Actinocorallia herbida: one gene and its partner. The protein of the gene in region 2 interacts with the protein of the main gene of each other region in a pairwise test. Links are inferred from orthologs where the notes say so. Each region holds a gene or a part of one and is shown on either strand. Other genes may lie near its edges.

Region 1 (15,049 bases), 7.0 Mb from region 2 along the record:
GCGCTCGCCGAACCTGCCGTGCGCGCCCGCCACGTTGAAGTATCTGAGCGACACCGCGCCGAACCCGTACAGCCTGGCGAACTCGGTGAGCACCCCGTCGATCGCCAGCTTCGTCTGGCCGTAGGGGCTGGTCGGCCGGGTGGGCGCGTCCTCGGGGATCGGCACCTGCTCGGGCTCCCCGTAGGTCGCCGCGGTCGAGGAGAAGACGATCTTGCGCACGCCGTGCCCGCGCATCGCCTCGAACAGCGCGAGCGACTCGCCGAGGTTGCGGTCCCAGTACAGCGCGGGCAGCCGCACCGACTCGCCGACCTGCGACTTGGCGGCGAAGTGCAGCACCGCGTCGAACCCGCCCTCGCCGAGGACGTCCGCGGCCTTCTCGCGCAAGGTCCCCTGAACGAACCGGGCCGCCTGCGGCACCGCGTCGGCATGGCCCACCGACAGGTCGTCGAGCACGACCACCTCGTGCCCCGCCTCGATCAGGAGAGCCGCGACGACGCTGCCGATGTATCCAGCACCACCCGTGACCAGGAGCTTCACCGTTGAGAACCCTTCATCGACGACAGACCGGGCAGTAGATTGGCCATACGAAAGCCTAGCCATACAGTCCCGATACCGGCGCACCGACGGCACCGGGGGTGACCGGCGCGAACGCGGCGGGCCCGTCCGGGACCGCACCGTTTACCCGGGCCGCCCCGGGGAGATCACGTAAAGATCACCCGCCACGGTCCGCGGAACGACCCCGGATCAACGGGTGCCGCTCCGCCGGTTCGGTCTGGGAGAATCGAAGCGGCAGGGGATACGGGACCGGCGGTGCCGTCCCTTCGGGAAGAGAGAGGGATGACCATGAACACGCGCCCCCGGGTCCTGTCCGGGATCCAGCCGACGGCCGAGTCGTTCCACCTCGGCAACTTCCTCGGCGCGGTGCGGCAGTGGGTTCCGCTCCAGGACACCCACGAGGCGTTCTACTTCCTCGCCGACCTGCACGCGATCACCGTCGAGCACGACCCCGAGGTGCTGCGCAGGCGCACCCGCGCCTCGGCCGCGCAGCTGTTCGCGGCCGGCCTCGACCCCGAGCGCTCCACGGTCTTCGCGCAGAGCCAGGTCTACGAGCACGCCGAGCTCCAGTGGATCCTCAGCTGCCTGACCGGCTTCGGCGAGGCCTCCCGGATGACCCAGTTCAAGGACAAGTCGGCCAAGGAGGGCACGTCCGCGGCGAGCGTCGGGCTCTTCACCTACCCGATCCTCCAGGCCGCCGACATCCTGCTGTACACCCCGCACCTCGGCGAGAAGGACTTCCAGGTCCCCGTCGGCGAGGACCAGCGCCAGCACCTGGAGCTCACCCGCACCCTCGCGGGCCGGTTCAACCACCGGTTCGGCGAGACGTTCGTGGAGCCCAACGCCTACATCCTCAAGGCCACCGCGAAGATCACCGATCTCCAGGAGCCGGAGCGGAAGATGTCGAAGTCGGCGTCCTCGCCGCAGGGCATCATCAATGTCCTCGACGAGCCCGGCGCGATGCGCAAGAAGATCATGCGGGCGGTCACCGACACCGGCACCGAGATCGCTTACGACCCGGACAACAAGCCGGGCGTCTCCAACCTGCTGACGATCATGTCCGCCCTCACCGGCACCCCGATCATCGAGCTGGAGAGCCACTTCCAGGGCCAGGGCTACGGCCAGCTCAAGAAGGAGCTCGCGGAGACCGCCCTCGGCGTGTTCACCCCCGTCCGGGACCGGACGCTGGAACTGCTGGCCGACCCCGCCGAACTCGACCGCATCCTGGAGAAGGGCGCGGACCGGGCCGCCGAGGTCGCCGCCGGCACGATGAGCGTCGTGCGCGAGCGGGTGGGACTGCTGAGGCGTGGCGCCTGACACCGTCATAGGGGTCTCGATCGAGGTCCCGGAGCCGTACTCGGAGACGCTGATCCGGGCGAGGGAGTCCTACGGAGACCCGCTCGCCCGGCTCGTCCCGCCGCACATCACGCTGGTCCCGCCGACGCCGGTCGGCGCCGGCGAGATGCCGGGGATCGTCGCGCACCTGGCCCGCGCCGCCACCATGATCGACCCGTTCCGGGTGCGGCTGCGCGGCACCGGCACGTTCCGGCCGGTGACCCCCGTGGTGTTCCTCCAGGTGGCCGAGGGCATCGGCCCGTGCTCACTGCTGGAGGAGAAGCTCCGCCGCCCGCCGCTGGAGCGGGAGCTGTTCTTCCCCTACCACCCGCACGTGACGGTCGCGCACAACCTCGACGAGGAGGCCCTGGACCGCGCGTTCAAGGAACTCGCCGACTTCCACGCGGTCTTCGAGTGCACGTCCTTCCAGCTGTCCGTGCACGGAGGGGACGAGGACTGGCGCCACGTCCGCTCCTTCCCCCTCGGCCCCCGCGTCACTGCTCCACGAGTGCGGTAGGCCCGAGCAGCACCTTCAGGTCGCCCGCGAACGCCCCGTACTCCAGGGTCACCTCGTAGTCCGGCAGGTTGATCATCACGATCCTGCGGTTCAGCATCTCCAGCCGCAGATGGACGGGGTTGCCGCCCGGGTGCGCCTTCAGGATCCGCTTCAGCTCGTCGATCAGGTCGGGGTTCACCCGCTCCTCGCGCAGCCCGATGACGATCGGGGTCTTGCCGTCGGCGCGGGCCGTGGAGATGTCGAGGAACTCGATGCCCGTCGCGGTGAACGAGACCGTCGCGTCCTCGCCGTTGTCGCGGGTCTTGATCCGGCCCGTCACCGAGACGACGAGGTCGGGCGCGAGGTTCGGCCCGTAGAGCTGGTAGGTCTGCGGGAAGCAGGGCACCTCGATCGAGCCGTCGTGGTCCTCGATCTTGAGGATCGCCCAGACGTTGCCCTGCTTGGTGACCTTCTTGTCGACGCCCGAGATGATCCCGGCGATCCGGAACTCGCCGCGGTGGTCGACCTGGCCGTCCAGGATCTGGACGATCGTGTAATCCCGGTTCTTCTCCAGGATCCGTTCCGCCCCGTTGAGCGGGTGGTCCGACACGTACAGGCCGAGCATCTCCCGCTCGAAGGCGAGTTTGGTCTTCTTGTCCCATTCCACGTCGGGCACGATGACGGTGAAGGCGTCGGCGGATCCGTCGTCGGCGTCCTCGAAGGCGCCGAACAGGGAGTCCTGTCCCATCGCCTCCTTCTTCTTGACGTCGATGACGGAGTCGATCGCGGTGTCGTGCACCTGGATCAGGCCGAACCTGGGGTGGCCCAGGTCGTCGAAGGCGCCCGCCTTGATCAGGGATTCGATCGTCCTCTTGTTGCAGACGATCTGCGGGACCTTCTTGAGGAAGTCGTTGAAATCGGCGAACCTGCCCTGCTCGGTCCGCGCGGCGATGATCCCGTTGATCGCGTTCTCACCGACGTTCTGGACCGCGCCGAGCCCGAACCGCACGTCGTCGCCGACGGCCGCGAAGCGCAGCAGCGACTCGTTGACGTCCGGCGGCAGCACCTTCAGCTTCATCCGGCGGCATTCCGCGAGATAGATCGCCATGCGGTCCTTGTTGGTGCCGACGGACGTCAGCAGGGCCGCCATGTACTCGGCCGGATAGTTCGCCTTCAGATAGGCGGTCCAGTACGAGACGAGCCCGTATCCGGCGGTGTGGGACTTGTTGAAGCCGTAGGACGAGAACGGTTCGAGGACGTCCCAGACGGCTTTCGCCATCTCCTCGGTGTACCCGTTGTCGACCATTCCGGAGGAGAAGGTGGCCCACTGCTTGTCCATCTCCTCCTTCTTCTTCTTGCCCATCGCGCGCCGGAGGATGTCGGCGCCGCCGAGGGTGTAGCCGGCGAGCTGCTGCGCGATGGCCATGACCTGCTCCTGGTACACGACCAGGTGGTAGGTGGTCCCCAGGATCGGCTCGAGCGCGTCCTTGAGACCCGGGTGGATCGGCACGATGTCCTGCTGCCCGGCCTTGCGCAGCGCGTAGTTCACGTGCGCGTTCGCGCCCATCGGACCCGGCCGGCCCAGCGCCAGCACCGACGAGATGTCCTCGAACCGGGCCGGGGCGATCAGCTTCGTCAGGTCGCGCATCATCGAGGAGTCGAGCTGGAACACGCCGAGGGTCTCGCCGCGGGCGAGCAGCTCGTAGGTGGTCTTGTCGTCCAGCCCCAGGTTGAGCATGTCGATGTCGACGCCGCGGTTCTTCTTGATGTTCTCGACCGCGTCGCCGAGGACGGTGAGGTTGCGCAGGCCCAGGAAGTCCATCTTCAGGGCGCCCATGTTCTCGCTGGACGGCCCGTCGAAGCCGGTGATGCGGGCGCCGTCGTCGGGGCGCATGACGACCGGCATGACGTCCACGAGGGGCTGCGAGGAGATGATGACGCCCGCGGCGTGCACGCCGGTGGTCCTGGTCAGGCCCTCCAGGCCGAGCGCGGTGTCCATGACCCGCTTGACGTCCTGGTCGTCCTCGTACAGGGACCGCAGCTCCGACGCCTCGGCGTACCTGTCGTGCTTGGGGTCGAAGACTCCCGTCAGAGGGATCTCCTTGCCCATCACCGCGGGCGGGAACGCCTTGGTGATCTTCTCGCCCACCGCGAAGGGGTAGCCGAGCACTCGGGCGGAGTCCTTGACGGCCTGCTTGGACTTGATCGTCATGAACGTCACGATCAGCGCGACGTTCTCCTCGCCGTACCGCTCGGTGACGTACCGGATCATGTCGCCGCGCCGACGCTCGTCGAAGTCCAGGTCGACGTCGGGAGGGGAGATGCGCTCGGGGTTCAGGAACCGCTCGAACAGCAGGGAGTGCTCGATCGGGTCGAGCTCGGTGATCCGGGTGACGTAGGCCACCATCGAACCCGTCGCCGAGCCTCGTCCGGGGCCGACCCAGATGCCGTTGTCGCGGGCGTACCGGCAGATGTCGGCGACCACGAGGAAGTAGCCGGGGAAGCCCATGTTCTCGATGACGCCGAGCTCGTACTCGATCCGCTCGGTGATGTGCGCGGGGACCGGCTCGCCGTACCGCTCGGCCGCGCCCCGGTGCGACTCCTTGCGCAGCCAGCTCATCTCGGTCTCGCCCTCGGGGACCGGGAACTTGGCGTACAGGTCGCGGAAGGCGAAGACGTCGTCGTAGGACTCGACCCGCTCGGCGATGAGCAGGGTGTTCTTGCAGCCGTCCTGCCAGACGTCCGAGGTCGGGTTGATGCCGCGCATCTCGTCGGCGGAGCGCACGTAGTAGCCGCCGCCGGAGAACCGGAACCGGTCCGGCGCGCTGATCAGGGAGTTCGTGCCGACGCACAGGAGGGCGTCGTGGGCGGTCGCCTGGTCCTCGGTGACGTAGTGGGAGTCGTTCGTCACCAGCGGCGGGATGCCCAGCTGCTTGCCGAGCCTGAGCAGGTCGTCGCGGACGCCCCGCTCGATCGAGATGCCGCCGTGGTCCATCAGCTCGAGGAAGTAGTTCTCCTTGCCGAAGATGTCCTGGTACTTCGCCGCGTGCTCGAGCGCCTTGTCGTACTGGCCGAGCCGCAGCCGCGTCTGGACGGCCCCCGACGGGCAGCCCGTGGTCGCGATGATCCCCTCGTGGTAGAGGTCGAACAGCTCGTCGTCCATCCGGGGGTACTTCTTCATCCGGCCCTCGAAGTTGGCCAGCGAGGAGATCCGGAAGAGGTTGCGCAGCCCCTGCGCGGTGTAGGCCCACATCGTCTTGTGCAGGTACGTGCCGGACGCCGACACGTCGCCGCCGAGCCCCGTCTGGTCGTTCGACTTCCGCTGGTGCGGCTCGCCCCAGAACACCGGCTGCTTGTGGAACCGGGACTCGGGGCTCACATAGCCCTCGATGCCGATGATCGGCTTGACCCCGGAGCCCTTGGCCTTCTTGTGGAACTCGTACGCCCCGTGCAGGTTCCCGTGGTCGCTCATCGCGATCGCGGGCATGCCGAGCTCGGCCGCCCGGTCCGTCAGCTTCCCGACCTTCGCCGCACCGTCGAGCATCGAGTACTCGGTATGAACATGCAGGTGAACGAAGGAATCAGCCATGATCAGCAGACCTCTCACAGGGCGGACGGGGGCCGTCTTACCCTAGCGCCGCCGCCGCCCTGCCCGGGCTCGAACGGCCCGGCCCCGACCCCTCAGCGGGTGATCGGGAGCGTGGTCTTGGAGGTGTTGTTGGGCTTGCCCGGGTCGAGGATGCCGGGGGTCTGGAGGCCCAGGGTGACGGTGGGCTTGCTGCCCGCCTTGAGCTGCTTGGTGACGGTGAACCAGACCTTGAAGGTCTTGGCGCCCTTGGCGGGAATGTTCGGATAGACGCACTTGAGGCCGTAGGAGGCCTTGGTGCACGCCTTGGGGAAGCTGCGGAGCTTGAGCTTCTTGGCGGGGAACTTCACGTACACGCGGGTGGTGCCGCTGGCGTCGGGGCCCTTGTTGGTGACCTCGACCTTGAAGGACGCCTTCTTGCCGACGCGGTACTTGCCGTTCTTGGTGACCTTGACGCCCACGTTGGCGACCGGCTTGTCGGCCTTCTTGGCGAACGCGCGGAGCTGGGCGAGGGTGCCGGGGAAGAGGTTCTGGTCACCGGGGAACAGCGGCTTGTCGTTGCCGTTCCAGAACTGCCAGAACGTGTACTTGGTGAACCCGCCCATCATGGCCGGGGCCGGGTTCTTCACCGGGTCCTTGTAGTTGGCGACCCACAGCGGGTTCGTCAGGTCGAACGCGGCGGTGCCGGTCGGCTCGGCGGGCGAACTCGTGCAGTTCTTCCACCAGTTCTGGTTGGAGTAGATCATCGGGTAGCGGCCCGTGCGCTTGAAGTACGTGGTGGAGAAGTCCTTGATCCACGCGATCATCTGCGGGGCCGTCAGGTTGTAGCAGTCGACCCGGACGCCGTCCTGCTTCGGCAGCGTCGAGTACGGGTCGCTCTCCATGTCGAGCGCGCCGGGCAGCGACATGCCGTCGGGCTGCCAGCCGCCGCCGTTGTCGACGAGGAAGTTCGCCTGGGTCGCGCCGGACGACTTGTCGGGGCCGGCGAAGTGGTAGGCGCCCTGGATGATGCCGTACTTGCGGGCCTCCGCGGCGTTCCGCGCGAAGTAGGGGTCGACGTACGGGGTGGCGTTGTCGGTGCTCGACGTGCCGCGGGTCGCCCGGATGATGGCGAACTTGGCCCCGTTGTCGGCGATCTTCTTCCAGTCGACGTTCGGGCCCTGCCAGTAGCTGACGTCCAGGCCGGGAACGGTGTTGGGCGGTGCCACCGGCGCGGCGTACGCGACAGATCCGGTCAGAACGGTCCCGGCGACAAGGGCGGTGGCGACCAGGATGCTTCCGGCGACGCGCGGCACGGTAAAGCTCCCCTGCTGTTGACTTCGGAGTCCCAGCACCCTAGCGCATGATCTTGGTCAGAATCCGTGAGAAACCGCTAATCCTGTGCGAATCGGACGACTGGGACGGAGGTGAACGCGCCGTTGTCGGCCGGTCGCGTCTCCCCGATGTGCGCCGCGCCGACCGTCGCGAAGACCTCGGCGGCCTTGCGGCCCGGCTCCGCCTTGGCCCGGAAGGCGAAGCGCACCATCGCGCCGGGGTCCAGCGCCGCCGCGTCGCACGTCACCCGGTGCGCGCTGGACATGCAGCCCGCGGGAACCCTGGTGAACCGGGCGCCGCGCACGGCGACCGTCACGCTCACCTTGCGCGCGGACCTCTTGCCCTGGTTGAGCGCGCGCGCTGCGAAGGCGAAGGAGCCGTCGGTGCCCTGCGGGGTGCGCAGGCGCACCGCGAGGTCCGTGCCCGGCTTCACCCTGACGCTCGTGCGCGCGCTCGCGCCGTCCGCCTCCGCGACCACGGTCTGGGCGCCCCTGGCCGTCGGCCTGACGATCCCGGAGACGGTCACCTTGCGGATCGCCTTGGGCGCGAGCACCCCGAGCCGGCACCGGATCAGCCGCCTGCGCTCGCGGCAGCCGTCGGGCAGCCCGATGACGTCGATGCCCCTGGGGACCGCGACGTCGAGGCGCACCTTGCGCGTCGCGCTCGCGCCCTGGTTCGCCGCGGTGACGAGGAAGTCGAGCCGCCCGCCCGGCCGCGCGTCACCCCACGTGTCGATCCGGACGGCGAGCGCCGGGGAGCCCGTCGCCACCGCGGGCGCGGCCCCGACCAGCATCCCGCCGGACACCACAAGCGTTCCGCACCACGTCACAGCACGCACTGGCCCTCCTCGGCTCCGCCTCGACGCGCGCGGCAGATTACCCGCGGCGTGCCCCGCCGGCCCGCAGGGACACGCATCGTTGCCGTCCCTTGGGCGTACGGGGCACGGCCGGGGCGGTAAGAAGGGGGGATGGAGGAGATCGACCCGCTGGTCCCCTGGATCGAAGACGGCCCGCTCGACCCGCCCGCCCCTTCCGGGGGACCCCTGGACGGCGTGCGCGTCGCGGTCAAGGACAACATCGACGTCGCGGGCTGGCCCACGGGCGCGGGCAATCCGGTCTGGCTCGCCGAGCACGCGACGCCCACCGAGGACGCCGAGGTCGTCACCCGGCTCCGCCGGGCAGGGGCGTCCCTCGTGGGCAAGGCCCATATGGACGAGCTGGCTTACAGCCTCGCCGGAACGAACATCCACTACGGCTCGCCCCGCAATCCATTGGCTCCCGGCCGGTACACGGGCGGCTCCTCCAGCGGGTGTGCTTCGGCCGTCGCGTCCGGGGCCGCCGACGTCGGGCTGGGGACGGACACGGCGGGGTCCATCCGGGTCCCTGCGGCCTTCACCGGCCTGTACGCGCTGCGGCCTTCGCACGCGCGCGTGCCCGCCACCGGTGTGCTGCCTCTGGCGCCCACCTTCGACGTCCCCGCTGTGCTCGCAAGGGACGCGGTCGTCTTGGCGCGCGTCGCGTCGGCCCTCCTCGACCCGCCCGCCCAGCAGACGTGCGCGCTGGAGTGGCTGCTCCTGCCCGACGACCTGTGGGCGGAGGTGCCCGCACCCGTCCGGGCCGCGTACGAACCCGTCCTCGGCAGGCTGCGCGAACTGCTCAAGGCCGACCGCACCCCGCTGTTCAAGCGCCCGTCGCACTGGCACGACGCGGTGGCGGCCTTCACCACGGTCCAGGGCCACGAGGCGTGGCGGCTGCTCGGCCCCTGGGTCGAGTCCACCACCCCGGCCTTCGGCCCGTCCGTCGCCGCCCGCTTCACGTACGCGTCACGGCTCACCGACCACGACCTGGCCCCGGCCCGCGAGAAGGCCGACCACGCCGCCGCCACCCTCCGCACCCGCCTCCGCGGCAGCGTCCTGGCCGTCCCCACCGCCCCCTTCACGCCGCCCTTCCTCGGCGAGGAGTTCCCGCGCGCCAAGCTCCTCCCCTACACCTGCCTGGCCTCCCTGGCCGCCGCCCCCGCCGTCACCCTTCCCCTCGCCACCTTCGACGACCTCCCCCTGGGCCTCACCCTCATCTCCCAGCCTTCAACCGACGAAGACCTCCTCGCCCTCACCCGCACCCTCGCGTCCCGCTGACCTTTTTCGCTACGACCGTTGCGTAATTCGGCGGCCAGAGCCATCTTCGAACGGCCTCCTCTTCGACGGCGAGCACCGCTTCGTCATCGAGGACCTGGGCGGCGGCCGGGTCCGGCTCCGCCAGAGCGAGGAGTTCCGCGGCGCGGCCGTCCCCTTCTTCCGGCCCACCCTCCGCGCGAACACCCCGCCCCAGTTCACCGCCATGAACCAGGCCCTCGCCGCCCGCGTCGCCGCCCTGCGCTGACGACAGGAGGGCACGCGACGGAGTCCGCGTTATCCGCCTTCGACGCAAATGGCGATATCGGCCCGTCCGTCCCGCGACCCCCGCAACCGCGGCGCCTTCCCGGCCGTCACATCTGCGACGTGGCGGTTCTCACGGACGGGCTTGGCGCACATGTGGCGACTGGTGAGCTGGACGCTCCGGACGTTCTTCGGCGCGGCCTCGGCCGTCGCCACCTCGGTCGCGGCCAACCAGATCCTCACCGACAAGGGCTTCGCCTGGAACTGGGCCTATCCCGCCATGGCCGCGGCCTTCCTCACCCTGCTCCTCGGCGAGGCCGCCGCGGTCGCCACCGGCAGCAGCGTCCACCCCGCCGGGACGGTCCGCGGACGCTACCTGCGCCAGCTCCGCGCCTCGGTCCGCGACATGGAGACCTCCGGGCTCGCCACGCCCGGCGACTACGTGCTGCGCATGCGGCAGGTGTACGTCGACGTGGCTCTACGGCACGGCCAGCGCCCGGCCACCCCGCCCGAGGAGCGCACCGGGCTGCGGCTCGCCGCACCGGGCCGCAGGCCGCTGTCGGACTTCCTCGCGGCGGCCGGCGCGGTCTACGCGGTGCTCGGCGCCCCCGGCTCCGGCAAGACGACCCTGGTACGGCACACCGCCCGGGTGATGTCCGGAAGATCGCGCCTGCTGCCGTTCTTCCGTATCCCGGTGCTGCTGTACCTGCGCGGCCACGCCGCGGCGATCCTCGCCGAGGACGCGCCGGGCCTTCCCGACATCGCGGCCGGGGCGCCCTGGCTGCGCGGCGCGGTGCCCGCCTCCTGGCTGGAACGGAGGCTCGCCCGCGGCCGGTGCGTCGTCCTGCTCGACGGCCTCGACGAGGTCGCCGACGCGGGCGACCGGAGCCGGGTCGTCGCCTGGGTCGACGACCAGATCCGCCGCTACCCCGGCAACACGTTCGTCGTCACCTCGCGGCCGCACGGCTACGTCGGCGACCCGCTGCCGAACGCCGAGGTGCTCCAGGTCCAGCGGTTCACCGGCGACCAGGTCTCCCGGTTCCTGCACTCCTGGTACCGCGCGACCGAGCGGCGGGCGCGCGGCAGCGGCGGCCGGGCGGTGCGCGAGGCCGCCGACGGCAAGGCCGACAACCTGATCGCCCAGCTGCAGCGGAAGATCGCGCTCTACGACCTCACCGCCAACCCCCTGCTCCTCACCATGATCGCCCACGTGCACCAGTACCGGGGCTCGCTACCCGGGACCCGGGCCGCGCTCTACGCGGAGATGTGCGACGTCCTGCTGCACCGCAGGCAGGAGAGCAAGCACCTGGATGACCCGATCGGCCTCTCCGGCGCGCAGAAGGAGACCGTCGCGGCGCACCTCGCCTTCCACATGATGCGGGAAGGGCGGCGCGACATCCCGACCGGGATCGCCGCCGAGGTCGTCACCGGGCCCCTCGCCCAGGTGAGCGACCGGCGCGGGATCTCGGCGCGGTTCCTCACCGAGCTCACCCGCAACGGCCTACTGGTGCAGCACGAAGAGGGCTCCTACGCCTTCGCCCACCTGACCCTCCAGGAGTACCTCGCCGCCGCTCACCTCCGCGAGCACGGCCACCTGCTCCCGATGCTGACGGACGGCGTGGACGACCCGTGGCTCCGCGAGACGGCCCTCCTGTGGGCCAGCAGGAGCGACGCGACCCCCGTCGTGGAGGCCTGTCTCGAATCGGGCTCCGTCCGCGCGCTCACCCTGGCCTTCGACTGTCTCGACGAGGCCCGCCAGGTCGACCCCGTGGTGCGCGCCCGCCTTCTCGCGCTACTGAACCAAGAGGGCGACCTGACCCCCGAGCACCGCCGCCTCATCGACGCCGTCTACGCCTCCCGCGCCCTCCAGGACGTCGTCCTCCTCGAAGGCGACGTCAAGCTCCACCCCCGCCCCGTCACCGAGGACCTGTGGCAGCGCTTCCGCAACGCCCGGTCTCCGCATCCCGTACACCGGCCCGCCCAGGACCCCGGCGCGGGCCACGCCCACCCGACCGCCCACGAGACCGCCGCCTTCCTCGACTGGCTGAACTCCCTGTTCGACGACGGCACCACCTACCGCCCGCCCTCCCCGCAGACCCTCACCGGCCCCGGCTTCGCCGCCCTCTCCTCCCCGCCCCGCCACACCCGCTGGGCCTCCACCTCCGGCGGCGGCCTCGTCCTCCTCCGCCCCGACAAGACCCCGTGGCCTTACACACCGAGCAGAACACGCCTCGCCGAATTCCCGGGGCTGCTCTCCAGGGAGCTCAGCCCGTTCCGCGACTTCCAGCACCTCCTCGGCCCTGGATCCAAGGTTCCGGCGCTTCGGCGGCTCCTCGAATACGGCGAGGTCCACGCGAGGCACGGCCGGGGATCGGCCGCCTGGATGATCGTCACGGCGCTGGAGGCCGCCGCCACCCTCGCGGCCGCCGTCGAGTCCGGGGTCTATCAGTCCGGCGGGCTGCCGATCCTGTGGGAACGGGTGAACGTCCTGTGCCGGTCCATCTCCTTCCCCGTCGACTCGTACGACTTCCCCGACGACTCGTTCGCATCGAGCACGCAGAGGTTCCACCAGCTCATGCAGGCCGCCGTGGAAACCCGCCACAGGCTGGGGTCCCCCTACTACATGAGCGACGAGCACTGGACCATCACGTGGATCCCCAAGGGCGGCCGACCGAACTCCGCGCAGGCGGTCGACGTGCTCCTGAAAGCGTGCGAGGACCTGAACCACCGTCTCCCGGGCGCGGGCCTCATCCCACCGGATCACGCGCAACTGGACATCACCGCATGGCCCGTCATCGAACCCTCCTTCCCGGACCCGTCGCCCTTCTTCCCCGTGGCAGAGGCCCTCAACAGAACCCGCAAGCTCGTGCGGTCGTACCCGGGCCTCGGTCACGACCTGCTGATCGACCTACACGCATGCGCCTACACCCTCCTGTACCCTCTGGGCGGGCAAGGGGCGAGCGAGTCGCTTCGGCGCGACTGGTCCGAGATCCGCCCGGCGGGGCCGCCGACCGCCGACCCCTGGTCCCTGCTGCGGGGACTGATCGAGACCGAGGAACCGTACGGCGTGAGCGACGCCCAACGCGAGATCCCCTTCCTCGTCTCGGCGGAGAAGCTGGCCTGCCTGGAGCCGTCCGGCATCGACCGCGTCGACACGCACCGCCGGGTGCTCGCGGCGGCCCTCCTGACTGCCGCCCACACGCACGGCGTAAGGCACGACGAGCACGGCCTCAAGAAGGCACTCGCCTCCGTCATCCACTCCCTCCTCGCGCTGACGCCCGAGGCCACACCCGCGAACGAACTGCTCTATCTCATGCACGGGTGAGCGGGGATGCTTCCAGCCTTCCGCAGGTCAGCGGATGCGGAGGCTCCGGGCGAGGTGCACGAAGACGGGCCGGGCCAGGACGAGCGGGTCGCCCTGCGGGTTCTTGGAATCGCGGACGCCCACCGCCCCTGCGAGGTCGGCGAGCTCGACGCAGTTATCTCCGGAGCCGCTGCTGTGGTTGCTCTTGCGCCAACGCAGGTTCGGGCTCTCACTGTTCTTCACTCCGCCTCCGCGAATGCTCGGATCATGCGCTCAGATTCACGCACGGACAGGGCCGAGCTTCTGAGCAGGTTGAAGGTTACTCCGAGCCGTTTCACCGCCTCGGCATCTTCCACTATTCGGCCGAGACCTTTGGCGGCTTCCACGTAGGCCAGGTCCTCGGCCTCGGCGAACGAAAGCACCATGAACCCCGCTCCGATGAAGGAGAGCTCCTCAGCGGGAATGATCTGGATGGAGATCTTGGGGTGCTCCAGCCGCCTCAACAGCTGCTGGCACTGCTTCTGGCGGAGGTGCCCCGGAAGGTCGCGGAGGGCTGCCTCACGCATAAGGAGAAAGAACCACGGGGCATCAGGCTTGTCGAAGAGGCGCTGACGCTCCATGCGGATCCTGACGAATTCCTCCACCTTCTCGGGGCCTTCACCGTGCAGGTGGAGGAGGCGCGCCAAATCCTCGGTCTGCATCAGGCCGGTCATGAGCATGGGCTCGAAGGCGAGGATTCCCGTCGCCGTCTTCTCGATCTCGATGAGCGGGCGGAAGCCGCTGGGGACCAGACCACGCTTGCGTTCATCGTCCAGTTCGTCCCAGGTCCGGCGGAAGGTGCCGCCAGTGGTGAAGAAAGCATCGAGGTCGTCGGCCAGGCCGACGGAGGGGGCTTTCGCGTAGGTCTCGACCTTGGCGAGCCACTGCGGTGAGCAGCCGAGTGCTTCGGCGAGCCTGTTCCGGGAGAGCCCGGCGGCCTCCCTGCGAACCCGCATCTCCTTGACGAACAAGCGATGGAGCGACGGAACCTCAAGATTTTTCTCGGTCGTCACACGCCTTCCCTCCGGTTCGTGCGCGGGGTTCCGGGGTGCCCGGTGGGTGCCGCGCGGGTGTCGGCTGGGTGTCACCGGGGTGTCACCCGAAAAATCACCATCTCCCGATAAGCCCGACTTTCTAATCGGACTTCTCTTGCAAAATGGTCGTCCTCCGTGACCGTCTCGATGTTCACCCTTTCGTCGGCGGCCCGGGATATCCGCCCGTTTTGTCGCCGAGAGGTAGTCCACCGGGTAGTCCTGAGGTAGCTCTCCGCGAAAAATTGGGGGTCCGCTGGTTCGTAGCCGACGGTAACCCCGCCGTGTCAGCCTCGTCACCGAATTCGGCCGCAAACCGCAAAGGACCAGGCATGACACCCGATCTCACGGCTCTCCGCGCAAGCCACCCCGAGTGGCTGATCCGGCCCACCGCCGCGGGCAGGCTCTTCATGGCGACCCGCAGGAACCACTCCCACCTCACCGCCGAGGAACTCGGCGCGGGGCTCGCCATGACGCTCGTCGAGGACACCTTCGAGGCCCTCACCGAAGCCCTCACGGCCCAGGCCCGGATCGAGACCCCGAAATGCTGACCGCCCTCTTCGACTCCCTCACCGCCACTCCCTGGGCGCTCGCCGGTACCGCCGCGCTCACCACGACCGCTCTGGGCGTCCTCACCGCTCTCGGCACCATCGTCTACGAGGACCTCCAGCCCAAAGGCCGCCACCACCGGACCTGACCCCGAGGTCGGCCGCGGACGAGTGGCCCGCCCGGTGCACGGGTGAGCGGGGTCAGTGGTCGAGGAACGGGTCCGTGATCTCACGGAGGCGGGTGAGGGTGGCGCGGAGGGCGGCCAGGCGGCGGGGGCCCAGGTGGGCGAGCCATTCGGCTTCGACGGCGGCGGTGGCGGCGTCGGCGACGGGGCGGGCCGATTCGGCCAGCGGGGTGAGCCGGATCAGGCGGGCCCTTCCGTCGGTGGGGTCGGGGACCCGCTCGACATAGCCGGCGCGTTCGAGCTGGTCGACGAGATAGGCCGCGGTCTGCTTCGTCACCTGGG
Region 2 (13,682 bases):
TGGCGCGGCCCAGGACGAGCAGCCCGAGCGCCCACACGGCGCCGGAAAGATGGATCACCAGGAGCCCGGTCACGACCGCGGCGACGCCCATCCAGCCGAGCACGAGCCCGAGCGAGACCGACAGGACCACGTCGCCGAACCCGATCCCGCGATCCGGCGAGAACCACCACAGCACCCCGTAGAACCCGAAGAGGGCGACCGCGCCGAGCAGCGCCCCCGCCAGGCTCCGCCCCTCCTGCGGCGAGGCCAGCCACAGCAGCCCGGCCAGCGCGAACGGCAGCGGCAGGGTGAGCGGCTCCGGCAGCGTCCTGGTAGCGGCGTCGACGAACGCGAGGACCGTCCCCACGGCCCCGAGCAGCGCGAACGCGGCGAGCTCCGGCCGCGGCCCGACCCGCCAGAACAGCAGCCCGAGCACAGCCGCGACCACCGCCGCGACCGCCACCGGACGGCCGCGGACGGGCTCGATCCACGACGCCGTCTCGCTCATGGCCGCACACTAACGCGAACCCCCGGCCTCCCGCCGAGCCCCCTGTGGATAACTTTTCCGCGATCTTTCCGGTCCCTGCGCCGGGGCGGGGCGCCGCCGCGCGCGAGCGCGGAGACCGTCGTCGCCCCACGGCGACGTCGGCGCGAGGACCGGGGCCGGGCCGACCGGGAATCGGGTCAGCGGCGGGCGATGCCCAGTTCGACGCCGCCGACGATGCGGCCGCGGAGGACGTCGGCGAGGCGGTCGCCGATGCGGCGGACCGCGGCCTGCTCGTCCATGCCGGGGTCCACGTGGAAGCGGACGGACAGCTCGGTGTCGTCACCGGGGCCGACCCGTACCCCGGTGACGCCGGTCTCCGGGCGGAAGGCCGCCTCGATCGCGGCGAGCACGTCGGGGTCGCGGTGCGGCGGCGGGACGGGCGCGCCCTCGGCCAGCAGGTGCAGGCGGACGCCGTCGACGGCGAACGGGACGGGCCCCGCGACGTCCACGACCAGGGCGTCGGCCCCCTCGTCCAGGGCGGTCCGGCAGGCGTCGCGGGCGTGCGCGGGGACCGGGCGCGCGTCGGCCCGCCACAGCTGGAGGGTCTTCAGCGAGGTGAACGCGAGGACGCCTTTGCGGCCGTCCTGGCCGGTGAGCATCGGCAGGGCGATCTCGCTCTCCTTCTCCCGGCGCAGGCCGTCGACCTCCTCCTCGGAGGTCGCCATCGCGACGATGGGGATGAGCAGCCGGGAGGCGGCCAGCGCCTCCAGCACGGTGTGCTCCGCGGCCCGTCCGCCCGCGTAGGCGGTCAGCGCGGCCTGTAGCCGGGGATCGGCGCTCCCGTCGTCGTCGGGGAACTGCGGCTTGATGAGATTCGGTCCGGACACGCACGGAAGGGTATAGGCATCGGCGCTCACCGAGGGTGCCGTTTCCCTCACCCGTCCGTAGGCGGCTCAGCCGGGAGGGCTTCCCTTGAGCCGGGCGACGGCGGCGTCGATCACCTCGGCGCGCTTGCAGAAGGCGAAGCGCACGTAGTGCCTTCCCCGTGCGGGATCGGCGTAGAAGACCTGCGTCGGGACGCACACGACGCCCGTCCGCTCGGGAAGCGCGCGGGCGAAGGCCAGCCCGTCGTCGTGGCCGAGCGGACGGAGATCCGCCTGGACGAAATAGGTGCCTTCAGGACGAAAGACCTGAAATCCCACGGACTCCAGCCCTTCGATGAGCCGGTCCCGCTTCGCCTGGAGGGAGCGGCGCAGCTCCTCCACCCAGGCCGTCTCGTGGGCGAGCCCGTGGGCGACGGCCTCCTGCCACGGCCCGGCGCCCACGTAGGTGAGGAACTGCTTGACCGTCCGGACCGCCGCGACCAGGGGGGCGGGCGCGCACACCCACCCGGTCTTCCAGCCCGTGACGGAGAAGGTCTTGCCCGCCGAGGAGATCGTCACCGTCCTCTCCCGCATGCCGGGGAAGGACGCCAGGGGCAGGTGCTCCACCCCGTCGAAGACGAGGTACTCGTACACCTCGTCGGTGATCGCCAGAAGGCCGCGATCCACGCAGAGCTCCGCTATCGCGGCGAGCTCCTGCCGGGTGAAGACCGTGCCGCAAGGGTTGTGCGGGGAGTTGACGAGGATGGCCCGGGTGCGCGGGGTGACGGCCCTGCGCAGCTCGTCGGGGTCGAAGGTGAACCTGCCGCCTTCCGGCCGCAAGGTCACCGGGCACAGGGTGGCCCCGGAGAGGGCTACGGAAGCCGCGTAGGAGTCATAGAACGGCTCGAAGGCGATCACCTCGTCACCCGGCCCCACCAGTGCCAGGATCGCCGCCGCGACGGCCTCGGTGGCCCCGACGGTGACGAGGACCTCGGTCTCGGGGTCGTAGGACTGCCCGTACCGGGCCAGCCGCTGCGCCGCCACGGCCTCGCGCAGCACCGGCAGGCCGGGACCCGGCGGGTACTGGTTGCGGCCGCCCTCGATCGCCTCGACGGCCCGGCGCAGGACACCGCGCGGACCGTCCTCGTCGGGGAAGCCCTGGCCCAGGTTGATCGCCCCGGTCGCCGCCGCCAGCGCCGACATCTCAGCGAAGATCGTCGTCCCGAAGCCCCGCATCCGCCCGACCAGTGGTTCGCTCACGGCGCCACCTTAGACTGGCGACATGCGCGCCGCACTCTGCCAGATCGACGTCACCGACGACCCGGCCGTCAACCTCACGGCGGTCCGCGCCGCCCTCGAGGAGGCCGAGGGGGCCGACCTCGCGATCTTCCCCGAGGCGACCCTCGTACGGTTCGGCAACAGCCTGAAGGACTTCGCCGAGCCCTTGGACGGCCCGTTCGTCACCGCGCTGCGGGCCGAGGCCGCCGCCCGGGGCACCGCCTTGATCGTCGGCACCTTCGAGCCCGCGGACGACGGACGCGTCCACAACACGCTCGTCGCGATCGACGCCGAGGGCGCGCTCGCCGGGACGTACCGGAAGATCCACATGTTCGACGCCTTCGCCTACAAGGAGTCCCAGGCCGTCGCGCCCGGAAGCGAACCCGTCGTGGTGGAGCTGGCCGGCGCCCGGATAGGGCTGATCACCTGCTACGACATCCGCTTCCCGGAGCTGGCGCGCGCGCTGGTGGACCGGGGCGCCGACCTGCTCGTGGTGGCCGCCGCCTGGGCCCAGGGCACCTTCAAGGAAGAGCACTGGACGACCCTCGTGCGCGCGCGGGCGATCGAGAACACGATCTGGACCCTCGCGGTCGACCGGGCGCCCGACCTCACCGACCCGCCGCGCGGCGCCCGCATGGGCGTCGGCCGCTCCCTGGCCGTCGACCCCATGGGCACCGTCACCGCCGACCTGGGCCCCTTCCCCGCCATCCGCACCGTCCCGGTCGACCTCACCCTGACCGCCCGGGTCCGCGCCGTCATCCCGTCCCTGAACCACCGCCGCCTCTGACGCCCGCCCGGCATCGCGCCGCACATGACACGCGACGCCGGCCCCGGCCGGCGCCACCACCGAGCAGCGCCCCAGAGCGCTCCGGCGTCCTCCAGCCGAAGCCCGCCCTGGCGCGCGGGTGAAGCCCTCGCTCTGGCGAAGACCCGGCCGCGAAACAGGCGGGGCCACCCGCGCGGTGGGCGCCTCGGGGCACCGCGCCACCTCGGGGCACCGCGCCACCTCGGGATGCCGCGCCACCTCGGGATGCCGCGTCGCGCGGTGGTCGGAGCTGCGCGGAGCGCCGGGGGCCGGGGCGTCCCCGGTGGGGGGTGGGGCGGGGGGCGTTTGGTCTAATCGGGGCGTGGCTGGAGGGAAGAGGACGGCGCGGGAACTGATCGGGCTGACGCTCGACGCGGGGACGTGGGTGTCGTGGGACGGCCCGCCGGAGGAGCCCGACGGGTATGCCGAGGAGCTCGCGGCGGCGCGGGAGCGGTCGGGCTGCGACGAGGCGGTGCTCACCGGTGAGGGGCGCGTCGGCGGACGGCGGGTGGCGCTGATCGTCAGCGAGTTCGCCTTCCTCGCCGGGTCGATCGGGGTGGCCACCGCCGACCGGATCGTCGCCGCCGTAGAACGGGCCGCCCTTGAGGGGCTGCCTTTGCTCGCCGCGCCCGCCTCGGGCGGCACCCGTATGCAGGAGGGCACCTTCGCGTTCGTGCAGATGGCCCGGATCACCGCGGCCGTCATGGCGCACAAAGCCGCCCATCTGCCTTATCTCGTCTACCTCCGGCACCCGACGACGGGCGGAGTCCTCGCCTCATGGGGATCGCTCGGCCATGTGACGGCCGCCGAACCGGGCGCCCTCATCGGCTTCCTCGGCCCGCGCGTCTACGCCGGGCTGTACGGGGAGGAGTTCCCCGCGGGCGTCCAGGTCGCGGAGAACCTCGCCGCACGCGGCCTCGTGGACGCGGTCATCCCGGCCGAGGACTTGCGCCCGGCCGTCATCCGGATCCTCTCCGTCCTGGAAGCGAGGCCGGAGCCTTCGAGCCCGACACCAGGACCTGAGCCTTCAGGCGAAGCGAAGCCGGAGTCTTCGGGCGACGCCAAGTCGGGATCTTCGGGGCCGTCCGAAGGACGAGCCCTTCGGGCGATGCCCTTCGAGCGTTCGATGCGGGCGTGGGACGCGGTGCTGGCGACCCGCGAGCCCGATCGTCCGGGGGTGCGGGAACTGCTGCGCGAGGCCGCGGACGTGACGCCGCTGTCGGGGACCGGCGCGGGCGAGAACGATCCGGGGCTGCGCCTCGCGCTGGCCAGGTTCGGCGGCGCGGGCTGCGTCGTCGTCGGCCAGGACCGGGTCAGCCAGCGGACCGGCCACCCGCTCGGCCCGGCCGGGCTGCGGGTCGCGCGGCGCGGCATGCGCCTCGCCGCCGAGCTGCGGCTGCCGCTCCTGACCGTGGTGGACACGCCGGGCGCCGTGCTGTCGGCCGACGCCGAGAACCGCGGCCTGGCCGGGGAGATCGCCCGCTGCCTCGCCGACCTCATCACCCTCGCCGCCCCGACCGTCTGCCTCCTGCTCGGTGAGGGCACCGGCGGCGCCGCCCTCGCCCTGCTGCCCGCCGACCGGGTCCTGGTCGCCGCCCACGGCTGGCTCACCCCTCTGCCCCCCGAAGGCGCCTCGGTCATCGTCCACCGCACCCCCGAGCGGGCCCCCGACCTCGCCGAGGCCCAGGGCATCACCGCCCCCGACCTCCTCGACCGCGGCATCGCCGACGAGATCGTCCCGGACGCCCCCGCCGCGCTGGCCCCGCTCCTCGAACGCGCCCTCCGCACCGCCTCCGACCTGCCCCCCGAAGGCCGCACCGCGGCCCGCGCCGCCCGCTTCGCCCGCTGAGCCCCCGACACCGGGAATCCGCCCGTCCCCGGTACTCCGGGGACGGGCGGGGGCGGGGTCAGGGGGTGAGGAGTTTCTTTTGGACTTTGCCCAGGGCGTTGCGGGGCAGGGAGTCGACGAAGTGGACGGTCCTGGGGCGTTTGTGGGCGGAGAGATCTCGGGCGACGAAGTCGATGAGGTCGGTCTCCGCGATGCCGTCGGCGATGACGAAGGCGGTGACCTGCTCGCCCAGGTCGGGGTGGGGGGTGCCGATGACGGCGGCCTCGCGTACGGCGGGGTGGGCGAGGAGGGCGGCCTCGATCTCGCCCGCGCCGATGCGGTAGCCGCCGCTCTTGATGAGGTCGGTGGAGGCGCGGCCGACGATCCGGTGCCAGCCGTCCGGGCCGATCGCGGCGATGTCGCCGGTGCGGAACCAGCCGTCGGCGAGGGACTCGGCGGTCGCGTCCGGGCGGTTCAGGTAGCCCTGGAAGACCGTCGGGGTGCGCACGAGGAGCTCGCCGGGGGTCGCGCCGTCGTGCGGCACGTCCTCGCCGTGCTCGCCGACGAGGCGGGTCTCGACCCCGCGCAGCGGCAGGCCGACCTGGCCGGGGCGGCGCTCGCCGTCGTGCCGGGCGCTGACGGTGATCAGCGTCTCGGTCATCCCGTACCGTTCGACGGCCCGGTGCCCGCTGCGCGCGGCGAGCGCGTCGAACACGGGCGCGGGCAGGCCCGCGCTGCCGGAGACCAGCAGCCGGGCGCCGCGCAGCGCCTCGGCCGCGCCGGACTCCACCACCCGCGACCACACGGTCGGGACGCCGAAGTACAGGCTCCCGCCCGCCTTCGCGTACGCCTCGGGCGTCGGCCTTCCGGTGTGCACCAGACCGGACCCTACGCGCAGCGCCCCGAGGACACCGAGGACGAGCCCGTGCACGTGGAAGAGCGGGAGGCCGTGGACGAGGAGGTCGTCCGGCGTCCACGCCCACGCCTCGGCGAGCGCGTCGAGGTCGGCGGCGATGGCGGCCCGGGAGACCATGACGCCCTTCGGCGCGCCGGTGGTCCCGGACGTGTAGAGGATCAGCCCCGTCGCGTCCTCGGACGGCTCGGGGAAGGCGCCCGACCCGGAGCCCGTCGAAGGCACCGTGGGAAGGCCGAAGACCTCCCCATCGGAGGGCGCCCCCACCAGGAGCTCGGCCCCTGAGTCGGCGAGGATGTGCCCGCGCTCGGCGGGCCCGGAGTCCGGCGGCACCGGCACCACGGGCACCCCGGCGACCAGCCCGCCGAGCACCGCCGCGACCGTGTCGACGCTCGCCGTCGCGTTCACCGCGACGGCCCGCGCCCCGCCGATCCGCCCGGCGACGGCCCGCGCCCGCCCCGCCAGCTCCTCCCGCGTCACCTCGACCCCGGCGACGCTCACCACCCCGTCGCGTTCCGCACCCAGCAATCCCATGCCGCCCATCCTCCCGCCTCCCCCGAAAGGGCCGCACCGCAGGGCCCGCCGCCGACCGGGCGCCACCCGGCCACCGCCGTGCCGGAGGGCACGGCGGTCGCGCGCCGCTAGAGCTTCGAGGCGACTTCGCGGAGGGCTTCGGCGAAGACCTCGGTGGGCTGGCCGCCGGAGACGGCCCACTTGCCTTCGAAGAGGAAGAAGGGCACGCCGCTGATGCCCAGCCGACGGGCCTCGTCGATCTGGGCGGCGACCTCGGGGGCGCCCTCCGCGGAGGCCAGGAGCGCCCGGACGCGGTCGGCGGGCAGGCCGGCCTCTGCGGCGAGCTCCACGAGGGTCTCGGGAGCGTTCAGGTCGCGGCCTTCGGCGTGGTGGGCGCGGAAGAAGCGGGCGACGACGGCGTCCTGGACGCCTTCCTCGCCGGCGAGCCAGATGACGCGGTGGGCCTGGAGGCTGTTGATCTGCCGGGCCAGCTCGGGCTCGAACGGCAGTCCGGCGTCCTCGGTGAGGGCGCGCAACCGCTGGTGCGCGGCGTGCACCTTGTCGGCGCCGCCGAACTTCTCGGCGAGGACCGTGCTCGCGAGGCCCGCCTCGGGCTCGGCCGGGGACGACGGGTCGAGCTGGAACGGGCGCCAGACGATCTCGACCTCGCCGGGGAACTCCTCGACGGCCTGACGGAAGCGGGCCTGTCCGAGATAGCACCAAGGGCACACCACGTCGGAATAAATCTCGATTTTCACCCCGGTGCCAACACCATGACCTGGGCCCGCATTCCCGCCCGTGGACCGGTAGCCTCGTGCGGTCCGAGATCCACCACCGAGGAGCACACAAGCGATGGCGCTGACCAAGCCCGAGATCGACTTCCCCGAGGGCAACCCGCCCGCCAACCTGGAGATCACCGACCTGGTGGTCGGCGAGGGCGACGAGGCCAAGAAGGGCCACCAGGTCCACGTCCACTACGTCGGCGTGGCCTTCTCCACCGGCGAGGAGTTCGACTCCTCCTGGAGCCGCAACGAGGCGTTCGTCTTCCCGCTCGGCGCGGGCCGCGTCATCAAGGGCTGGGACATGGGCGTGGCCGGCATGAAGGTCGGCGGCCGCCGCAAGCTGGTCATCCCCGCGCACCTGGGCTACGGCGCGCGCGGCGCGGGCGGCGCGATCGGCCCGAACGAGACGCTGATCTTCGTGGTCGACCTGCTCGGCGTCAGCTGAGACCCGGGCACGTCGGAAAGGGGACCCACCGCGAGGCGGGTCCCCTTTCCCGTGCCGAACCGTGCCGCGCGTCAGCCCTGGAGGACCTCGGGGTCCAGCGCGCCGCAGGCGACGCCCCGCTGGAGCCGGTCGAGCAGCGCGGCCGAGCGCTCCGGCGCGGCCTCGAGCCGCCCGATCGCCGCCTCCACCCCGCTGAGGTGGAAGTCGAACAGCGCGGCATAGCGGGCGGGCAGGTGCGCCGGATCGGTGTCCCAGCCCTGGTAGAAGCCGTGCGCGAGGGAGTGCCTGACCTCGGTGGCGTGCGCCTGCCAGGCCGGGACGACCTCGTCGGCCGAGTCGTCCCTGGGCGTCAGGTGCGGGGGCCCGTCGGACAGCCGGACGCCCCAGCCCGCCGTCGTCGTCTGGAGGACGTGCCGGGCGAAGTCGCAGACGGGGTGGTCGAGCCGCCGCTGCTCCTCGGGCAGGCCGAGCGCCGAGGCGTAGTCGAGCCCGCCGAAGTGGACGGTCTGGATCCGGCCCTGCCCGGAGACCAGGACCCGCCGGACGCCGAGCCCGCCGCGCTGGTCGGCGAGGCCCGCGGGCGCGTCGATCTGCACCTCGAAGCGCAGTGTGCCGTTGGGCAGGCCGAGTGCGGCCTCCAGCCTGTCGAGGAAGTCGGTGAAGACCGCGACCTGCTCGGCCCCCGTGACGTCCGGCAGGGTGATGGTGAAGCCGCCGGGAAGCCTTCCGAGCCTGTCGCGCAGGGAGGTGAGGAAGCCGTCGAGGGTCCGCATCGCCCGCGCGTGCCCGCCGCCGGAGAACGACTTGACGCGCACGCCCCAGAAGTGCGGGAGCTGCTGGGCGTTGTAGGAGGTCGCGACGGCCTCGACGACCTGCTCGACGTGCCCGTCCTCCTCGGTGTCCGACCACCGGTCGCCGTAGGCGGGGCCGAAGTCGATGCGCAGATCCTCGATCGGCTCGCGCGCGAGCTTGGCCGCCACCCGCGCCCGGATCTGCCCGGCCAGCGACGGGTCGAGCATGAACGACGCGCCGAACGAGCCGTCGCCCGGCGTGTGCTTGTTGAGCAGCCGCAGCGCCTGCGCGCCCCAGTCGGCGGTGGTGGTGCGCGAGAAGCGGTCGGCCGGGACGAACACCGTGTGGACGGGCTGGCGGCCCTCTGCGGTACCGGTGCGGCCCGCCGACGCCGCGGCCAGTGCGCGGACCCGCTCTGCCAGATCGTCGGTCGTGGAGACGCTGAGGTTCACAAGGAGATGATCCCCCAAGAACTGGCGAACGCGTCACCTGGTTTGAGAGTGATGAGGTCCACTCCGGTGTTGAAGGCGTTCGGCGGGCAGGTCATCGGCTCCGCGGCGAGGCCCGTACGGGCGCGTTCGCCCATGTGGTCGGCGGTATAGAGCTGGAGCCACGGGTGGCCGTCATCGGCCCACAGCCCGACGGTGCGGCCGCCGCCCGACAGGCCCACCCAGGCGCGGCCGTCGGCGAACTCCAGGCCGGTGTAGGCGGTGTCGATGCGGCGGGCGCCGAAGACGCCGCCGGAGCTGAGGTCGTACCGGGTGCCCGCGACGGGCACGGGCGCGCCGGACGGGATGAGCCGCTCGTTCACGGGCTGGTAGTGGCTGGCCCCGAACGTCACGGTGCACTCGTCGAGCGGCCGGCCGACGGTGAGGTACGGGTGGGCGCTCTGCCCGTAGGGGGCGTTGCGGGTGCCCGCGTTGGCCGCGCCGAGCCGGACGGTCAGGCCGGTGCGCGCGTCGAGGGAGTAGGTGACCGACAGGTCGAGCCGGTAGGGGTAGCCGGGGCGGCCGAGCAGCCGGTGCACGAGGGTGACGCGGTCGGCCTCGTGCTCGGTGACGGTCCACGGCTCCCACCGGACCAGGCCGTGGATCGCGCAGTCGCGGTCCGGCTCGGTGATCGGGGTGTGCTGCTCGACTCCCTCGAAGACGTAGGTGCCGTGCGCGATGCGGTTGGGCCACGGGGCGAGGATCTGCCCCGCCGCGCCGTCGACCACCTCGTCCGGGGCGAAGCCGATGACGAGGGGGGCGCCCTCGTGCGTCAGCTCCCGCAGGCTGCCGCCCTGCTCGGTGGCCGCGGCCCGGTAGCCGCCCGCGGCGATCTCGTACTGATTCCCCGAAAGCATCATGGTGACATTCTCGCGGAACGCGCGCCCTGCAAGATCCCTCCGGCGGCCACATCTCCCTGACCTGGGAGCGAGAACGGGATCTAAAGGACGTCCAGGCGGGCGAGCACGAACCGTGCCTCGCCGGGCGCCGCCGAGACCACGGGCTTGCCCAGCCGTCGGGCGGCCTCGCGCAGTAGGGCCGCGACTTCCCCTGCGGGGCGTTCCGCGGCCAGCACCACCGCCTCTATGACGGGATCGGCGTCGAACGCCGCGAGGGCCTGGAGGGTGGCCCGGCCGCAGACCGCCGCGGACAGGTCGCGGGAGCCGACGGGAAGGACGCGCCCTCCCTTTTCCGCGAGTACCTCGACGACCTCCGCGGTGGCCTCGGGCGAGACCCCTACGACGCCGTAGGGGCCGGGTGGAAGAGAACCCGTGCAGGCGCAGGGCCCGAGGACGAGTCTGCCGAGCATCGCCGCCTCGTCCTTGAGCGCGATCTCCTGCGCGACCGAGAGCTCCTCCCCCGGGAGCAGTACATCGCGTCCGCCGTGCAGGGCGTCCAGCGCGGCGCGGTAGGCGTCCGGTCCCCCGACCGTCAGGGGTGGGGTCACGCGGTCGCCCGGCGCACGGCTTCGCCGCGCAGCGCCAGGGTGGCCCGCGCCCCCGCGAGCAGTCCCCAGGCGAGATCCTGACCTCCGGCGCGGCCGGGCCTGGCCAGCCGCCCCACGGCGGGGACGAGCTGTTCACGCCCGGCAAGGCCGCGCAGCACGGCGGCGGCCTCGGCGGCGGGCCTTCCGGCCGCGGCGCAGTGCAGCGCGGCCGCGCCCATGGGCGTCGTGCGGGTCTCGGTGTCGGCGGTGACGGCCGCGGCGAGCCAGCCCGCGAGCCAGACGGCCCGGCCGCCGCCGTCGAGGACCGAGCCCAGCAGGCGCAGCGAGAGGAGCAGGCCGGCGAGGACGTCGTCGCCGCTGGGCGTGAGGCCGGGCCCGAGCCCGACGATCCGCTCGGCGGCCGGGACGGCGCGGGCGAGGTCGCCGGCCGCGCAGTGCGCGGCGAGCGCCGCGGGGCCGGGGTGCCCGGCGAGCCCGCAGGCCGCCGGGTCGAGCACGTTCTCCAGGGCCATGACGGAGTGGCGCAGCCCCGCCGTGGTGAGCGGCCCGAGGACGGGCCGGGGATCCCACCAGCGTTTGACCCGGACCCCGAAGTCGCCGGCCTCGACCAGCCCGTCCCCCACCCACGCCTCGTCGCCTTCGCGGACTCCGGCGAAGGGCTGGTGGCGCGAGACGGACGGCACGATCACGGAGTTGGCGGGGCGGGCCTCGTCGGATCCGGCCAGCACCACCACCCGCGGGTCGGCGCCGGATTTCAGCAGCAGGTACACCGACGACGGGAACACCGCGACGACCCGGGCGGGCGTGCGCGGCCGTTCCAGGACCTCGCGCAGGGCGAGGCTGGCCGCGCCCGGCACGGGGGGCAGGCTCGTTCCGTCGGCAGGTTCGGTCACCAGGAGCCGGGGAGCCGGGCGGTCCGTCACGGGCTTGTTCCTCCAGGGGTCGGCGCGTTGAACGGACGTTAACGCTCGTTCACACGATGGCCGTATGGAGAAAGTTGCCAAGGATACTTGTCATCCTTCGTCTTTCTTGTGATGGTTACACCTCCGATGGAAACACGCACCGACCTCTGGACCCGCAGGACCGGCGAGACCCACACCGTCCCGCCGCGGCTGCGCCTCGCCAGCACGGGCACCCTGAAATACGGCCTCCCCGTCCGCGAGGTGCTCGGCGTGTCCACCCTCGCCGACGCCGAACTCGTCGCGGGCGCGGCGGGGCTCGACCGGATCGTGCAGCGCCTGAACGTCATGGAGGTGCCGGACGTCCTGGCCTGGGTGAAGCCGAACGAGCTGCTCCTCACCACCGGATACCCGCTGCGCAACCGGCCGGAGGCGCTCGGCCACCTGGTGACGGGGCTGAACGAGCGGGGCGTCGCGGCCCTCGCCGTCAAGCCCGGGGCCTATCTTGACGAGCTGCCGAAGGAGATGCTGGCGCGCGCCGACCGGCTCGGCTTCCCGCTCATCCAGCTCCCCGAGCACGTCGGCTTCGACGACATCCTCAACCAGGTGCTCACCGACATCCTCAACCGGCAGGCCGCGATCCTCGCCCGCACCGAGGAGGTGCACCGCGCGCTCGTCCAGATCGTGCTGGCCGGAGGCGGACTGCCGGAGGTGACGGCGGAACTCGCCGAACTCCTCGACGGCGCCGTGCTCGCGCTGGACGGCGACGAGCGGGTCCTGGCCGGGGCCGGTTCCGCCGCCGACCTGAAGACCCTCGAGCTCTGGCTGGAGCGCCACCACGGCCTCGGCCTGCACGGCGACCGGGTGGTCGTGCCCGTCGCCGCGGCGGGTGAGGACCACGGCCTGATCGCCGCGTACTTCCCCGGCCGCGAGCTGAGCGACACCGAGGTCGGCATCCTGGAGCGGGCCGCGACCGTCGCCGCGCTCGTCGTCACCAAGCAGCAGGCCGTCGCGGCGGTGGAGAGCAAGTACCGCGCCGACTTCCTGCGCGACGTCCTGGCCGGCCGGGCCGGGGACGCCGAGCGGGTCGTCGCGCACTGCGCCGGGTTCGGCTGGGATCTCGCCAGGCCGGTCGCGGTGATCGTCGCCTCACCCGATCTGGAGTCCGACGGGTCGGCCGTCCCCGTCCGGCAGCCGGACAGCGCCAAGCACGCCCAGGAAAGGCTGGCCGCGGCCTGGGCCGCCGCCGTGCGCCGCCGGGACCGGGACGCCGCGGTCGCCGCGTTCGCGCACGAGGTCGTCGCGGTCGTCGGCCTGCCCGCCGAGGGCACGCTCGCCGATCTCGTGGCCGGGCTGGTCCGGGAGGTCTCGACCGCCGAGGGCCTGGAGTTCACGACCGGGGTGAGCCGCCCGGCGCCGGGCCCCGCGACGCTGCCTGAGGCCTACGACCAGGCCGGCAAGGCGGTCCGGGTGGGCAGGCAGCTGCACGGGCCGGGCGAGACCGCGCACTTCGACGCCCTGGGCGTCTACCGGCTGCTCAGCCTCGTGGACGACAGCGCGGAACTGCACGCGTTCGTCGCCGAGACCCTGGGCGACCTCGCCGGGGACGCCGATCCCGAGGCCGCGGACCTGCGCCGCACCCTCCAGGTGCTCCTGGAGACCAACCTCAACGTCGCCGAGACCGCCCGCCGCCTGCACTTCCACTACAACACCCTGCGCTACCGCATCGGCAAGCTGGAGCGCATGCTCGGCCCGTTCACCGAGGACCCGCACCTCCAGCTCAACGTCAACCTGGCGCTGCGGGTCCTGCGGATGCGCGGCATCTAGCCCGGGGCGTTGCCGCCCAGCGACACCGGGAGGTAGTTCTCCAGGGCCGCGGGCTTGAAGCCCTGCTCCTCGATCCAGCCGAGCATCGTCGTCATCTGCTTGGCCAGGCCCTTGCGGTAGTGCATGAGGATGATGTCGCCCGGCTTGAAGCCCTGGCCTCCGTCGCCGCGCGCGAACGCGTCGGGGACGCCCTGGGGCGAGGTGGTGCCGTTGTAGTACTCCGCCGACCACAGGATGATCGACTTCAGGCCGCACTCCTTGGCCACCTGCTTGGTGGTGTCGTTGAAGGCGCCGAAGGGCGGGCGGAAGATGGCGGGACGGCGGGCGTACTGCTGC

Evidence for each region.
Region 1: the proteins of EDD29_RS07050 (region 2) and dnaE interact in binary tests that used the Escherichia coli proteins (3 or more experiments, as listed by UniProt). The link is inferred for Actinocorallia herbida from one-to-one orthologs.

What each region holds. Positions count from the first base shown.
Region 1 is NZ_RJKE01000001.1:8,521,537-8,536,585, forward strand. What follows is about bases 2,185-6,349. They hold dnaE (DNA polymerase III subunit alpha), read right to left. Parts: upstream 5,976-6,349; coding sequence 2,385-5,975; downstream 2,185-2,384. Other genes in these bases: EDD29_RS38655 (2'-5' RNA ligase family protein), read left to right, coding at 2,185-2,407; EDD29_RS38665 (GH25 family lysozyme), read right to left, coding at 6,068-6,349. In the rest of the region: UDP-glucose 4-epimerase GalE, read right to left, coding at 1-537; trpS (tryptophan--tRNA ligase), read left to right, coding at 838-1,872; more of EDD29_RS38655, read left to right, coding at 1,862-2,184; more of EDD29_RS38665, read right to left, coding at 6,350-7,267; EDD29_RS38670 (hypothetical protein), read right to left, coding at 7,345-8,124; EDD29_RS38675 (amidase family protein), read left to right, coding at 8,254-9,420; EDD29_RS38680 (NACHT domain-containing protein), read left to right, coding at 9,827-12,985; EDD29_RS38685 (DUF397 domain-containing protein), read right to left, coding at 13,013-13,207; EDD29_RS38690 (helix-turn-helix domain-containing protein), read right to left, coding at 13,204-14,016; EDD29_RS38695 (3'-5' exonuclease family protein), read left to right, coding at 14,367-14,585; EDD29_RS46000 (hypothetical protein), read left to right, coding at 14,579-14,731; EDD29_RS38700 (MarR family winged helix-turn-helix transcriptional regulator), read right to left, coding at 14,784-15,049. UniProt on the Escherichia coli protein: DNA polymerase III is a complex, multichain enzyme responsible for most of the replicative synthesis in bacteria. This DNA polymerase also exhibits 3' to 5' exonuclease activity. The alpha chain is the DNA polymerase catalytic subunit.
Region 2 is NZ_RJKE01000001.1:1,473,057-1,486,738, reverse strand. The notes cover bases 493-3,290. They hold EDD29_RS07050 (pyridoxal phosphate-dependent aminotransferase), read right to left. Parts: upstream 2,566-3,290; coding sequence 1,420-2,565; downstream 493-1,419. Other genes in these bases: EDD29_RS07045 (carbon-nitrogen hydrolase family protein), read left to right, coding at 2,612-3,290; EDD29_RS07055 (SseB family protein), read right to left, coding at 664-1,353. Outside these bases: more of EDD29_RS07045, read left to right, coding at 3,291-3,394; EDD29_RS07040 (carboxyl transferase domain-containing protein), read left to right, coding at 3,735-5,261; EDD29_RS07035 (acyl-CoA synthetase), read right to left, coding at 5,320-6,687; EDD29_RS07030 (DsbA family oxidoreductase), read right to left, coding at 6,795-7,424; EDD29_RS07025 (FKBP-type peptidyl-prolyl cis-trans isomerase), read left to right, coding at 7,519-7,893; EDD29_RS07020 (DUF6986 family protein), read right to left, coding at 7,965-9,137; EDD29_RS07015 (aldose 1-epimerase family protein), read right to left, coding at 9,134-10,033; EDD29_RS07010 (AllF/FdrA family protein), read right to left, coding at 10,114-10,620; EDD29_RS07005 (oxamate carbamoyltransferase subunit AllH family protein), read right to left, coding at 10,617-11,543; EDD29_RS07000 (PucR family transcriptional regulator), read left to right, coding at 11,670-13,346; EDD29_RS06995 (polysaccharide deacetylase family protein), read right to left, coding at 13,343-13,682. UniProt on the Escherichia coli protein: Shows aminotransferase activity with methionine and histidine as substrates, and to a lesser extent also with phenylalanine.